DNA from 3 places in the Streptomyces sp. NPDC088725 genome. Region 1 is predicted to be linked to each of the others. Evidence: riboswitches for the same ligand, from Rfam matches in the RefSeq annotation. Region 1 holds a riboswitch; each other region holds the start of a gene.
What was found. Region 1 has a riboswitch for cobalamin ahead of metE (5-methyltetrahydropteroyltriglutamate--homocysteine S-methyltransferase). Riboswitches for the same ligand answer to the same signal wherever they lie in the genome.
Positions count from the first base shown of each region.

Region 1 (4,741 bases):
CCGGGACCGGCCTCGCGGGGGTAGCCGTGTGCGGCGAGTTCGCGGGCGACCTGCATGTGGGAGCGGGCCGCTTCCAGGCTGATGACGTCGGCGTCGAGGTCGTCGATGGCCTGGACGATGTCGCCGAACTCGGCGTAGCACATGTGCGTGTGGATCTGGGTGGCCGGGCGGACACCGGCGGTGGTGAGGCGGAAGGACTCGGTGGCCCAGTCCAGGTACGCGGCGCGGTCGGCCGCGCGCAGGGGCAGGGTCTCGCGCAGGGCCGGTTCGTCGACCTGGATGACCGAAGTCCCCGCGGCCTCAAGGTCGTTCACCTCGTCGCGCAGGGCGAGGGCCACCTGCCTGGCGGTGTCGCCGAGCGGCTGGTCGTCGCGGACGAAGGACCAGGCCAGCATCGTGACGGGCCCGGTGAGCATGCCCTTGACCGGGCGGTCGGTGAGCGACTGCGCGTACGAGATCCAGCGCACCGTCATCGGCGCGGGCCGCGAGATGTCGCCGGCCAGGACCGGCGGGCGGACGTAACGGGTGCCGTACGACTGCACCCAGCCGTGCTGTGTGGCGAGGTAGCCGGTCAGCTGCTCGGCGAAGTACTGGACCATGTCGTTGCGTTCGGGCTCGCCGTGCACCAGCACGTCGATGCCCGTCGTCTCCTGGAAGGAGACGACCTCGCCGATCTCGGCCCTGATCCGCTCTTCGTAGCCGGCCGTGTCGATCCGGCCCGCGCGCAGGTCGGACCGGGCGGTGCGCAGCTCATCGGTCTGCGGGAACGATCCGATGGTGGTCGTCGGCAGCAGCGGCAGCCCGAGGTGGGCGCGCTGGGCGGCGGTGCGCTCGGCGTACGGCTGGGAGCGGCGGCCGTCGGCGTCGGTGACGGCCGCGGTCCTGGCGCGTACGGCGGGGTCGCGGGTGATCGGGGAGTTCTCGCGGGAGGTGAGGTCGGCGCGGTTGGCGGCGATCTCGGCGGCGATGGCGTCGGTGCCCTGGGCGAGACCCTTGGCGAGGGTGACGATCTCGGCCGTCTTCTGCCGGGCGAAGGCGAGCCAGCGCAGGATCCGCGGGTCGATGTCCCGTTCCAGAGCCGTGTCGAACGGGACGTGCAGCAGCGAGCAGGAGGCGGCGACATCGACCCGGTCGGCGAGGCCGAGCAGGGTGTCGAGGGTGGCCAGCGATTTCTCGTAGTCGTTGATCCAGATGTTGCGGCCGCCCACGACCCCCGCGACCAGCCGTTTGCCGGGAAGTCCGCCGATGGCGGCGAGGTCTTCGAGGTTGCCGGAGCCGTCGCTGAAGTCGAGCGCGAGGCCGTCGACCGGGGCCTTCGCCAGGACGGGCAGAGCCTCACCGAGCCGGTCGAAGTAGGAGGCGACGAGCAGTTTCGGACGGTCGGCCGGCCCGCCGAGGTCGCGATAGGCGCGCGCGGCCGCTTCCAGCTCGGCGGGCGCGCGGTCCTGGACCAGGGCGGGCTCGTCGAGCTGCACCCACTCCGCGCCGGCGGCACGCAGATCGGCGAGCACCTCGGCGTAGACGGGCAGGAGCCGGTCCAGCAGGGTGAGCGGTTCGAAGCCCTCCGCCACCCCGGGGGCGGGCTTGGCGAGCAGGAGGTACGTGACGGGGCCGACGAGCACCGGCCGGGCGGCGTGCCCGAGTGCGAGGGCCTGCGTCAGCTCGCCGACCTGCTTGGCGGAGCCGGCGGTGAAGACGGTGTCCGGGCCGAGTTCGGGGACCAGATAGTGGTAGTTGGTGTCGAACCACTTGGTCATCTCCAGCGGCGCGACGTCCTGGGTGCCGCGGGCCATCGCGAAGTACCCTTCCAGGGCGTCCGCCTCGACGGCCGCACGGTGCCGCCGGGGAACGGCGCCGACCATGACGCTGGTGTCCAGGACGTGGTCGTAGTACGAGAAGTCGCCGGTAGGTACCTCGTGGACACCGGCGTCCGCCAGTTCACGCCAGTTGGCCCGGCGCAGTTCTGCCGCGGTCTCCTGGAGCGCTTCGGCGGTGACCCGGCCCTTCCAGTACCCCTCGACGGCCTTCTTCAGTTCCCGGTGCGGACCCTGGCGGGGGTAGCCGTACACGGTGGCCTGTGCTGCCGCGGCTGCGGGCTTCGCTGTCACGGAAATCTCCTTCGCGAGATGACTCCTGAGGATCCCGGGGACGGGACACGGACGCGAAGGGATGACGAACCGGACGGATCTCACGCGCGTGCCGGCGTGCCTTCCGTCTGGTGTGTACGCCGACCCGCCCACGAGGTCACCGGGATATCCGCACGTGATCGGTCACGTGCGGGCAACGGGCAGGTCTTCGGACTCGCGGGCACACCTGCCGGGGCAGACACCTACTGGCCGTCGCTTCCCGGGTCCGCGGTGGACCCAGTGCGTATGACGGCGGTCGTTCCCACTCACCGCTGCGGGGCAGTCCCGGATTCCCACCGGGTTCCCTCTTACGACGCGCCTGCCTGGCGGACAGGAACGAACCAGCTGCACGCGCCAGGCTGAAGGCTGCGACGCTCTGTGCGCGCCACTGTTCACGCTCCGGAACGTGGCAGGGGACACCGGACCCGCCCGACAAGCGCGGTGAGAAGCGAGAAGCGGCCCGTGTCCCGTCCCTCACCGGCCAGGTGGCCGTACGTCAGGCCGGGCAGGGGCAGGCGGGTGCACGGCGTGGTGGCGTCCGGGGAGTCCGGGCCGTACAGCTGCTCGTACTCCTCGTTGGACATGATGACCGTATCCGCATCAGTACGGGGACTGGCGCTGCTGCTCTGGGCGAGGGGTGCGGCCATCAGAACGCAGACGGTCGCCAGTCCGGCGACGAGCCGACGGGTTACGCGCATGTACGGCCTCCAGGTACGTGGGACTCGCCGCACGCTATGACCGGCACGGCACCGCACCGCCGCACCACTCTGGGGCGTGGCCCGCATTCACCCGACCGTGTGAGGCGGCCGAACCGGCCCCCGTACGCGGGACACGTGGTTGACCGGGTGGCCCGCAGGCCGCACGGTTGGGTCATGGACCCTCTGAGAAGCGCCGAGTTCACGCCCGCGACGACCTATCTCAATACCTCCAGCTGCGGGTTGCTGCCCCGTCGCGCCGTGGACGCCGTACGGGCGCTGGCCGAGGAGAACGCGGCGGGAGGCCACGGAATCAGTTCCGAGTCCGTGGACGCGGCGCGTGCCGCCTTCGCCCGGCTCGTGGGCGTTTCCGCCGAGCGGGTCGCCGTGGGCTCGTCGGTTTCGACGCATGTCGGGCTGATCGCGGCCTCGTTGGAGGCCGGATCCGAAGTCGTCATACCCGAGGGCGACTTCAGCTCCGTGGCCGGTCCCTTCTCGGTCCGCGGGGATCTCAAGGTGCGGTACGTACCGCTGGACCGCCTCGCCGAGTCGGTCCGTCCGAGTACCTCGCTGGTGGCGTTCTCCGTGGTCCAGTCCGCGGACGGCCGGATCGCCGACCTGGACGCGGTAAGGGCCGCCGCGGCGGCGCACGGCGCCCGTACGCTGGCGGACGCCAGCCAGGCGGCGGGGTGGCTGCCGCTGGACGCGGGGGCGTACGACTACACCGTCACCGGCGCGTTCAAGTACCTGATGTGTCCGCGCGGTACGTCGTTCCTCACCGTGACGGAAGAGGCGCAGGAATCGGTGGTGCCGCTGTACGCGGCGTGGGCCGCCGCACAGGAGCCGATGAACAGCACGTACGGCCCTGTGGAGCAACTGGCCCGGTCGGCACGGCGGTTCGACGCGGCGCCGTCGTTCCTCTCGTACTGCGGCGCCGAACAGTCCCTGGCGCTCCTCGAAGAGATCGGCATCGACGCGATCCATGCCCATGACACCGCGCTCGCCGCCCGCTTCCGGGCCGGTCTTGCCGGGCTCGGTCATGAGCCGGTGCCGAGCGGGACCGCGATCGTCGCCGTGCGGGGGATGGGGGACCGCGCGGACGATCTGAGCCGCGCGCGGGTGTCCGTCTCCGCACGGGCGGGGTATCTGCGGGCCGCCTTCCACCTCTACAACTCCGCGGCCGACGTCGACCGCGCACTGGACGTGCTCGCCGGCTGAATCACGCCGCTTTCAGGCCGGGTTCAGCCGGAGCGCGGGCCGGCTTCCGGGCGGCGCCCAGCGGAAAGCGCTCACCGGACGGCGACAAAAGGAAAGCGGCAGACGACGGAAGCGGGGCCGGTGTCAGGACCGGCCCCGCTTGCCCGCGTACGCACCCGTCAGGTGTACGTACGGTGGTCAGTGCGTCAGTGCGTCAGTGCGTCAGTGCGTCAGTGCGTCAGCGCACCGGTGTGAAGTCCCGGGCCCCGATGAAGTCCGGGCGCGGCACGGGCGCGGCGAACGGCTGCTCCGCGCTGTTCTCCACGCTGTTGAAGACGATGAAGACGTTGCTGCGCGCGTACGGCGTGATGTTGTCGCCGGAGCCGTGCATGCAGTTGCAGTCGAACCACGTGGCCGAACCGGCCTTGCCCGTGAAGAGCTTGATGCCGTGCGCGTCGGCCATGGTGGTCAGCGCCTCGTCGGACGGCGTGCCCGCGTCCTGCATCTTCAGCGACTGCTTGTAGTTGTCCTTCGGCGTCTCACCGGCGCAGCCCAGGAAGTGCTTGTGCGACCCCGGCATGATCATCAGGCCGCCGTTGGTGTCGTAGTTCTCGGTCAGCGCGATCGAGACGGACACGGCCCGCATGTTCGGCAGGCCGTCCTCGGCGTGCCAGGTCTCGAAGTCCGAGTGCCAGTAGAACCCGGAGGCGCCGAAGCCCGGCT
Region 1 is NZ_JBIVLO010000002.1:74,823-79,563, reverse strand. Features, by position in the region: gene metE (5-methyltetrahydropteroyltriglutamate--homocysteine S-methyltransferase) at 1-2,108, opposite strand, end outside; cobalamin riboswitch at 2,269-2,468, opposite strand; gene ACIP6N_RS04250 (hypothetical protein) at 2,519-2,824, opposite strand; gene ACIP6N_RS04245 (aminotransferase class V-fold PLP-dependent enzyme) at 2,999-4,039, shown strand; gene thpD (ectoine hydroxylase) at 4,257-4,741, opposite strand, start outside.

Region 2 (4,741 bases), on a different contig from region 1:
TTTTCCAGGGAGCAGGCGATCGCGTCGGCGGACGCGGCCTGCGTGGGTACGGGGGCGCTCACGGGGGCCGGTGCGGTCTCGGCGGCCCTGCCGCCGGCCGCGCGGGCGATACGGGTCGCCGGGCGCGAGCGCAGGTAGTACGTGGTCTTGAGGCCCTTCTTCCAGGCGTACGCGTACATCGAGCTGAGCTTCCCGATGGTCGGCGTCTCCAGGAACAGGTTCAGCGACTGGCTCTGGTCGAGGAACGGCGTACGGGCCGCTGCCATGTCGATCAGGCCGCGCTGCGGGATCTCCCACGCGGTGCGGTACAGCTCGCGTACCTCCGCCGGGATCCAACTGAAGCCTGCCACCGAGCCGTTGGACTCGCGCAGCGCCTCACGCGACTGGGCGTCCCAGACACCGAGCCGCTTCAGCTCCGCCACCAGGTAGGAGTTCACCTGAAGGAACTCGCCGGACAGCGTCTCGCGCTTGAAGAGGTTGGAGACCTGCGGTTCGATGCACTCGTACACGCCCGCGATGGAGGCGATCGTCGCGGTCGGCGCGATGGCGAGGAGCAGCGAGTTGCGCATGCCGCTCTTGGCGACGCGGGTACGCAACGCGTCCCAGCGCTCGGGCCAGTTGAGCTGCACGTCGTAGTGGTCGGGGTGCAGCACACCGCGCGCAGCGCGCGTCTGCGACCAGGCCGGAAGCGGGCCGTGGCGCTCGGCGAGGCCGCAGGAGGCCTCGTACGCGGCGAGCATGATCCGCTCGGAGATCCTGGTGGAGAGCGCGGCGGCCTCCGGCGAGTCGAAGGGCAGCCGCTTCTTGAACAGGACGTCCTGGAGGCCCATCACGCCCAGGCCCACCGGTCGCCACTTCGCGTTGGAGCGGCCGGCCTGCTCGGTCGGGTAGAAGTTGATGTCCACGACGCGGTCGAGGAAGGTGACGGCCGTCCCCACGGTCTCGTCCAGCCGCTCCCAGTCGATCTCGCCCGAATCCAGCACGAACGAAGCGAGGTTGACGGAACCCAGGTTGCAGACGGCGGTCTCGCCGTCGTCCGTCACCTCAAGGATCTCCGTGCAGAGGTTCGACGAGTGGACGGTACGGCCCGGCTCGGCCGTCTGGTTGGCGGTGCGGTTCGAGGCGTCCTTGAAGGTCATCCAGCCGTTGCCGGTCTGGGCGAGCGTACGCATCATGCGCCCGTACAACTCCCGTGCCTGGATGGTCTTCCGGGCCAGACCGTCCTGCTCGGCCTTGCGGTACGCGGCGTCGAACTCGTCGCCCCACAGGTCCACCAGCTCCGGCACGTCGGCGGGCGAGAACAGCGACCAGACGCCGTCCGACTCGACCCGGCGCATGAACTCGTCCGGGATCCAGTGCGCGAGGTTCAGGTTGTGCGTACGCCTGGCCTCCTCGCCGGTGTTGTCCCGCAGTTCGAGGAACTCTTCCAGGTCCGCGTGCCAGGTCTCCAGGTAGACACAGGCGGCGCCCTTGCGCCGGCCGCCCTGGTTGACCGCCGCGACCGACGAGTCGAGGGTGCGCAGGAACGGGACGATGCCGTTGGAGTGTCCGTTCGTGCCGCGGATCAGCGAACCGCGGGAGCGGATGCGGGAGTACGACAGCCCGATGCCGCCCGCGTGCTTCGAGAGCCGGGCCACCTCGTGGTAGCGGCCGTAGATGGAGTCCAGCTCGTCCAGCGGAGAGTCCAGCAGGTAGCAGGACGACATCTGCGGGTGACGCGTACCGGAGTTGAAGAGCGTGGGGGAGGAGGGGAGGTAGTCCAGGCGGCTCATCAGCCCGTACAGCGCGGCGACTTCGTCCAGCGCGCGGACGCTGTCGTCCTCGGCGAGCCCGGAGGCGACGCGCAGCATGAAGTGCTGCGGAGTCTCGATCACCAGCCGGGTGATCGGGTGCCTGAGGAGGTAGCGGCTGTAGAGCGTCCGCAGACCGAAGTAGCCGAAGCGGTCGTTCGCGGCCTCGTCGATCAGCTGGTCGAGCCGGGCGGCGTGCAGGGTGACGAAGCCGGCCGTACGGTCGGCGATCAGGCCCTCGCGGTGGCCGGTGGCGACGGATGCGGAGAACGACACCGCGCCCTGCCCGGCGGCTTCCTCGGCGATGGTCCGGGTCAGCAGCCTGGCGGCGAGCCGGGAGTACGCCGGGTCCTCGGAGATGAGCCCCGCGGCGGCCTCGACGGCGAGCCCGCGCAATTCGGCCTCGTCCGACCGGGCGTTACGGCCGCGCAGCACGGCGGCGGCGACCTTTCCCGGGTCGGTGTCGGGCAGGTCGGCGGTGAGATCCGTCAGGAGCCGCAGCAGTACGGTTCCGGGCTCCTCGGTCTCGGCGCTGACTGAAGCCGGATCGACTGGCGCGATGGTCATGTGGGGCTCTCCCTCGCTCGGCTCTGGGCCGTCGGGAGGGGAACGGGGACGCGGCGCGGCCGTACCACCCGGACATGGGCAGCACAGCGTGCGTCGTCCACCGGCCCAGCCTCGGGGCCCGGACGTCTCGGCGCCCGGATCGGTCGAAACGGACGCACCGCCGGCAGGTTTTCGGACTGGAGAGCGCGACAAAGCGCACCGCATCACACCGTTGCGGGACAGTTCCGGATTCGCACCGGATTCCCCTGCGTCGACAGCGAGCACGAGCATACATCTGGGGGGCGACGGATATGTCACCCCCCAGATGTAGTGGCGTGGGCCTTTCTGTCAGCGGTCTGTCGGACCCCTCCGTCACTGCCGTGCCGCAGCGGGCCTCCCCGGCCGGGAAGGCCGCACACGGCCCTTGTGCCGCCCGTATCGGGGCCGCCGGGCCGTCCGGCCGGCCTCGCCCGGCGCGGCGATGACCGCGCCGGGCGCGTCGAGCCGGGCCGCCCGAAGAAGGAGCCACATCTCACACAGGGCCTACGCGCGGGTCACCGTCCGCGCCGCGTTGTACCCCTCCGTCAGCAGCGCCGGCCGCCCCGACGGCAGGGCGTCGGCCGGCCAGGACAGCGTGACCGTCCGCGACTCGCCGGGCAGCAGCCACAGGTAGTTGTCGCCGTACAGCGTAGGCAGGACCCGCTCGCCACTGGTGGCGTCCAGGAGCGACAGCCGGACCATCGCCGCGACCGCCGCGCCCCGGTTGTGGACCGTCGCGGTCAGGGTCCGCCGCGCGCCCGACTTCGCCGTCCTGCCGAGCGCGGCGGACACCTTCACCTGCTTGGCCTTGTTGAGCGCCTTCATGTCGGCCGCCGAGCGGTAGCGCCAGTACGTGTTCTCCGACAGGACCTTCCCCCGGCTGTCCTCCAGTGTCAGCCGCAGCAGATGGAAGTCGGGCAGGTCCTTCGTCCAGTCGGCGGCGAACGCCTTCGTCGTCGTGGAGGAGGCGACGTCCACCTTCGTACGCCGGTCGGTGCCGCGCTGCCGTCCGTCCAGGTCGTAGCAGCGCGCGGTGACCGTCGCTCCCTTCATCGCCGCGGCCGTGTGGTTGACGGCGATGACCTGCCAACTCCCCGGTTCCGCCTGGACGTGCACGGCCTCGCACGCCTTCCGGGCCCCGTAATAGGTACCGTTGACGTCGAAGTCGTAGTCATACGTCTGCCACACCGTGCTGTGCCACGCAGGGTGGGACATCCAGAGCAGCAGGGCGCTTGCGTCGTTCCACAGGTTCGCGTTCCACGCCTCGAACATGGCGCGGGTGTTCTCGTAGTTCACGAACTGCGCCTTGCGCGCGAAGTCGTCCAAGTCCTTCACCGTGTCGAGACGGGTCTCGATGGCCGCCCGGTAGTTCTGCGGGGCCTGGTTTCCCCGGGTGCTCCAGTCGTGGTAGTACCAGGCGCCGCCGATCGGCCATTCCGGCTCGTCGCCGACCAGGTTCCGCACGCTCTCGGCCGTCGAGACCACGGGCATCCCGATCTCGGTGTGGAAGCCGAAGCTGCCGCTGCCGTACGTGGCCGGGGAGAAGTAACTGTCCGGCTCCACCCAGCCGTACGGGCCACCGCCGGTGACGATGCCCCCGGCGGAGTTGTTCTGGTAGAAGAGGTCGGGCGCCTCGGCCCGGACCGCGTCCCGCATCCCGCTGTCGATCGCCTCCGGTGGGTTGCCCTCGTTGGCGCCGCACCACACGACGACACTGGGGTGGACGCGGTAGCGCCGTACGGTGTCCCGCGCGAGGTCGTTGAAGGCCTGGTGGTCCGGCGGGTCCATGGCCCAGGCGTTGGGGAAGTCGTTCCACACGAGGATGCCGTGCTCGTCACAACTGGCGTAGAACTCCTCGCGGTTCACCGAGCCGACCCAGTTGCGGATCATGGTGAAGTTCATGTCGCGGTGCATCCGCACCGCCGCGTCCATCCGCTCGGCCGGCATACGGCGCAGCAGCTCGTCCCAGCCCCAGTTGCCGCCCCGGCAGAAGACCCGTACGCCGTTCACACTGATCTTCAGCGGATCCGGCGCGTTGTCGACCGTCTTCACATCCGTCCAGGCGGAGCCGTCGTCGGACACCTGGATCACGTACGTCTTCGGGTACGCCTGCTCCCAGACGATGACCACCCGGTCGAAGGAGACCGGCGAGCCCAGGTCCACCTGGATCCACTGGTTGTCCTCGTACGCCGAGGACCAGCGGGTGCCGGGGTCGCCGTCGGTGGCATTGGCGGGCAGGTTCGACCCGTCGTCGGAGAGTGCGGTGGCCTTCCGGTGCAGGGCCAGGTCGGTGGCGGGCTCCGCGCTGTCGACGACCGACAGGCTCCACAGCGAGGTGCCCCAGCTGGTCGCCCGTGCCCCGCCGC
Region 2 is NZ_JBIVLO010000014.1:66,618-71,358, reverse strand. Features, by position in the region: gene ACIP6N_RS27730 (ribonucleoside-diphosphate reductase subunit alpha) at 1-2,357, opposite strand, end outside; cobalamin riboswitch at 2,502-2,640, opposite strand; gene ACIP6N_RS27725 (discoidin domain-containing protein) at 2,880-4,741, opposite strand, start outside.
Region 2: it holds a riboswitch for cobalamin, as region 1 does, so the genes downstream of both, ACIP6N_RS27730 (ribonucleoside-diphosphate reductase subunit alpha) here and metE (5-methyltetrahydropteroyltriglutamate--homocysteine S-methyltransferase) in region 1, are expected to answer to the same signal.

Region 3 (4,741 bases), on a different contig from region 1:
TGCGGGTCACACCGCTGGCGACCATGGCGACATCGCACAGGATCGGCGCGCCGGCGCGCAGGGCCTCGCGGGCGCGGGCCACCACACCGGTGGTGAAACCGAGGTCGCGCACGAGGTCGACCATGCCGCAGGCGTGGATCATGCGGACCGCGACCTGCGAGACGTCTGCGGGCAGGCCGGAGAGGTCCGCCTCCGCACGGATGGTGGCGAAGGACTGGCGGTAGATCGACGCACCGTCCTTCTCGTACTCGAACGCTGTGGACACTGAGGTCTCGCTCATCTCGTCATCGTGGTGGTCCGTGCCGTCGCGACCGCGTCGGCGAGTTCTGTTCGTGTGTGGGTGCGCGCGATGGGCGCCGATCCCCGTACGGCCCGTACACCCCGTACGGATATCTCGTAGCCCCCCTCGCCCGTCGCGACCACGTCGACATGATCCCCCTGGGGACGGCCGCAGCGCCGTTCGCAGCCCGACCAGTAGACGGGCAGCAGCCCTACCGGTCCGCCCGCCGACGGCACGTCCGACGACACCGCCGCCGCGTCCGCCCGTACGTCCGAGAGCGACTTCGCGCACCCCGGCCGTCCCGTGCAGGCGCCGACACCTTGCCAGACGGAGTCGGGGGCGGTGACCAGGCCGGCCGTACGGAACCGGTCCAGCAGGTCGCGGGCCGCGCCGGGGTCCAGGCCGGGAACGAGGACGATCACCCCGCGCCACGGAGTCACCCGAAGCGTGGCGTCCTCCATGGCGAGCATCCGCCACTGCGCCACGCTCAGCCGCCCCAGCGGCGCGTAGACGGAAAGGGCCGCCGTCCGGCCGTCGGGGGAGTGGACCAGCCCCGGAGCGGGACCGCCTGCCTCCGGGCCGTCCTCCAGGCCGGTTTCCGGGCCGCCTTCCGAGTCCGTTTCACGTTCGCGGTCCGGCGGTACGGACTCCGCCGCGATCCCCGCCCCGGCCAACGCGGACGCGATCGCGGCCTCCAAGCCGCCCCCGGACCCGTCCGTGAACCCGGACCCGTCCGTGAACCCGGACCCGTCCGTGAACCCTGCCCCGTCCGTGAACCCGGCCCCGTCCGTGAACCCGGACCCCGCAGGAAGCTCCCGCACCCGCCACGCGCCGGTCCCGCACGCCGCCGCCACCGTGAGAAACGTCTCCGCCGCCAGCAGCGCCGCGCGCGGTGCGTCGGCCGCGGACACCCGCAGACCCGGGCGATTCGCCCCGGTACGCAACTCCGCCGTCCCCGCGCTCCGTGCGAGCAACGTCACATCCGCGCCCAGCCCCGCCACATCCCCGCGGCCGTCGTCCAGCGCGAACAGGAACCGGCCGGAAAGTGCCGTCGCCTCCGGGCTCGCGCACAGCAGCGCGTCCAACTCCCGCGCCCACGCCTGCACCTCGCCGAACCCGCGACCGTCAAGGCCCGCCAGGGGCGACGCCACCACATTGCGGACCCGCTCGTGCTCCTCCGACGGCAGCAGGCCCGCGCCGTGCAGCAGCGCGGCCAGCTCGCCCCCGCAGCTCTCGCCGAGGCCGCGCAGCTGCACATTGCCGCGCGAGGTGATGTCCAGCCGCCCGTCCCCCAGGCGCTCGGCCGCGTCCGCGAGCACCCGGGCCTGCCGGGACGTCAGCACCCCGGCCGGCAGCCGCAGTCGGGCCAGCCGGCCGTCGTCGGCGGCATGCAGCCGCAGCGCGCCGGGGCAGGCGTCGCCGCGCTCGCGGACGGGAGCTTCGTCCCGGTTCACGGGCGTTGGCGAAGTGGGTGACATGGCGGCGAGCATACCCACGTACGTTCGACCTCCCACCAGACTGGCGAGCACTCGCCACGGCCGTTTCCGGCAGCTCGCCGCGGGCAGCCTCCGGGCGTCCTCCCCGCCCGTGACCTGCAGCACCTACTATGCAGACGGCGGTCCGACAGGTCCGTCATCGCCAGCGACGGCGTCTCGGGGAGGAAGCCGGTGAGAATCCGGCGCGGTCCCGCCACTGTGAGCCCGGCACCTGCCGGGTGAGTCAGGAACTCCCGCCGTCCCACATCACCGCCCGGGGCGCGGACCCCGAGGAAGGCCAGACGCCGCATGATCCTGCTCCTGTCGACGTCCGACACCGACCTGCTCAGCGCCCGTGCGGCGCAGGGCCCGGTGCCGTACCGCTTCGCCAACCCGTCCCGGCTCGCACTCGACGACCTGCCCGCGCTGCTCGACGGCGCCGACCTCGTGGTCGTACGCCTCCTCGGCGGCCTGCGCGCCTGGCAGGACGGCATCGATCACCTCCTGGGCGACGGCTCCTCCGGCACGCCCGTCGTGGTGCTCACCGGTGAACAGGCCCCCGACGCGCAGCTGATGGAGGCGTCCACCGTCCCCATAGGCATCGCGGCGGAAGCGCACGCCTATCTGGCACACGGAGGCCCCGCAAACCTCGAACAGCTGGCGCGTTTCCTGTCCGACACGGTGCTCCTCACCGGCCACGGCTTCGAGCCGCCCGCCGCCGCGCCCACCTGGGGCCCGCTGGAGCGCACCGCGCGCGCCGACGCCTCCGGGCCGCTGATCGCCGTCCTCTACTACCGCGCGCATCACATGAGCGGCAACACCGCGTTCGTGGACGCCCTGTGCTCGGCGATCGAGGACGCGGGCGGCCGGGCCCTCCCGCTGTACGTGGCCTCCCTGCGCGCCCCCGAGGCCGAGTTGTTGGACGCGCTGGGCGCGGCCGACGCACTGGTCACCACCGTCCTCGCCGCGGGCGGCACGAAGCCCGCCGAAGCGTCGGCCGGCGGTGACGACGAGTCGTGGGACGCGGGCGCGCTCGCCGCCCTGGGTGTGCCGATCCTCCAGGCCCTGTGCCTCACCAGCTCGCGCGCCGACTGGGAGGAGAACGACGAAGGGCTCTCGCCGCTGGACGCGGCGGGCCAGGTGGCCGTGCCCGAGTTCGACGGCCGCCTCATCACCGTCCCGTTCTCCTTCAAGGAGATCGACGAGGACGGCCTCCCCTCGTACGCCGCTGACGCCGAGCGCGCCGCGCGCGTCGGCGGGATCGCCGTGCGCCACGCCCGCCTGCGGCACATCCCGAACCCCGACAAGCGCCTCGCCCTGGTGCTCTCCGCGTACCCGACCAAGCACTCCCGGATCGGTAACGCGGTGGGGCTCGACACCCCCGCGAGCGCCGTCGCGCTGCTGCGCCGCCTCCTTGCGGAGGGCTACGACTTCGGTACGGAAGAGGTCCCGGGCCTGGAGTCGGGCGACGGGGACGAGCTGATCTACGCCCTGATCGAGGCCGGCGGCCACGATCAGGAGTGGCTCACCGAGGAGCAGTTGGCCCGTAATCCGGTCCGTATCCCGGCCGCCGACTACCGCCGCTGGTACGCGCAGCTCCCCGCCGACCTGCGCGAGTCGGTCGAGCGGCACTGGGGCCCGCCGCCCGGCGAGATGTTCGTGGACCGCAGCCGCAACCCCGAGGGCGACATCGTCCTGGCGGCGCTGCGCCGGGGCAATCTGCTGATCCTCATCCAGCCGCCGCGCGGCTTCGGCGAGAACCCCATCGCGATCTACCACGACCCCGATCTGCCGCCCTCGCACCACTACCTGGCCGCGTACCGCTGGATCCAGGCGACCCGCGAGGACGGCGGGTTCGGCGCCGACGCCATGATCCACCTCGGCAAGCACGGCAATCTGGAGTGGCTGCCGGGGAAGAACGCGGGGCTTTCCGCCTCCTGCGCCCCGGACGCGGCGCTCGGCGACCTGCCGCTGATCTACCCCTTCCTCGTCAATGACCCCGGCGAGGGCACGCAGGCCAAGCGGCGTGTGCACGCCACGCTCGTGGACCACCTCGTACCGCCGATGGCGCGCGCCGAGTCGTACGGCGACATCGCGCGCCTCGAACAGCTTCTGGACGAGCACGCGGCGATCGCCTCCATGGACCCGGCGAAGCTGCCCGCGATCCGCGCGCAGATCTGGACGCTGATCCAGGCGGCCAAGCTCGACCACGACCTGGGCCTCGAAGACCGCCCGGACGACGACGGCTTCGACGAGTTCATCCTGCACATCGACGGCTGGCTGTGCGAGATCAAGGACGCGCAGATCCGCGACGGCCTGCATGTGCTCGGCGGCGCGCCGACCGGAGAGGCGCGCGTCAATCTGGTCCTCGCGATCCTGCGCGCCCGGCAGATCTGGGGCGGTACGACCAACCTCCCCGGGCTGCGGGAAGCGCTCGGTCTCGACGAGTCGGCCGCCACCCGCACCGCCGCCGACGAGACGGAGGAGCGCGCCCGCGCGCTCGTCCAGGCGATGGAGGACGCGCAGTGGGACCCGGCCGCCGTCGCCCGCGTCGCGGAGGGACACCCGCGGGCCGTCGCCGACATCCTCGGCTTCGCGGCGCGCGAGGTGGTGCCGCGGCTGGCCGGTACGACGGCCGAGATCGACCACGCGGTCCTCGCGCTGAACGGCGGTTTCGTGCCCGCCGGACCTTCGGGCTCCCCGCTGCGCGGCCTGGTCAACGTGCTGCCGACGGGCCGTAACTTCTACTCCGTCGACCCCAAGGCCGTTCCCTCGCGCCTCGCCTGGGAGACGGGCCAGGCCCTGGCCGACTCCCTCCTGGAGCGTTACCGCACGGACAACGGCGACTGGCCGACCTCGGTCGGTCTCTCCCTGTGGGGTACGAGCGCGATGCGCACCTCGGGCGACGACATCGCGGAAGCGCTCGCGCTGCTGGGTGTCCGGCCGGTCTGGGACGACGCCTCGCGCCGGGTGACGGGTCTTGAGG
Region 3 is NZ_JBIVLO010000003.1:627,760-632,500, reverse strand. Features, by position in the region: gene ACIP6N_RS09975 (precorrin-8X methylmutase) at 1-280, opposite strand, end outside; gene ACIP6N_RS09970 (cobalamin biosynthesis protein CobG) at 277-1,758, opposite strand; cobalamin riboswitch at 1,909-2,032, shown strand; gene cobN (cobaltochelatase subunit CobN) at 2,065-4,741, shown strand, end outside.
Region 3: it holds a riboswitch for cobalamin, as region 1 does, so the genes downstream of both, cobN (cobaltochelatase subunit CobN) here and metE (5-methyltetrahydropteroyltriglutamate--homocysteine S-methyltransferase) in region 1, are expected to answer to the same signal.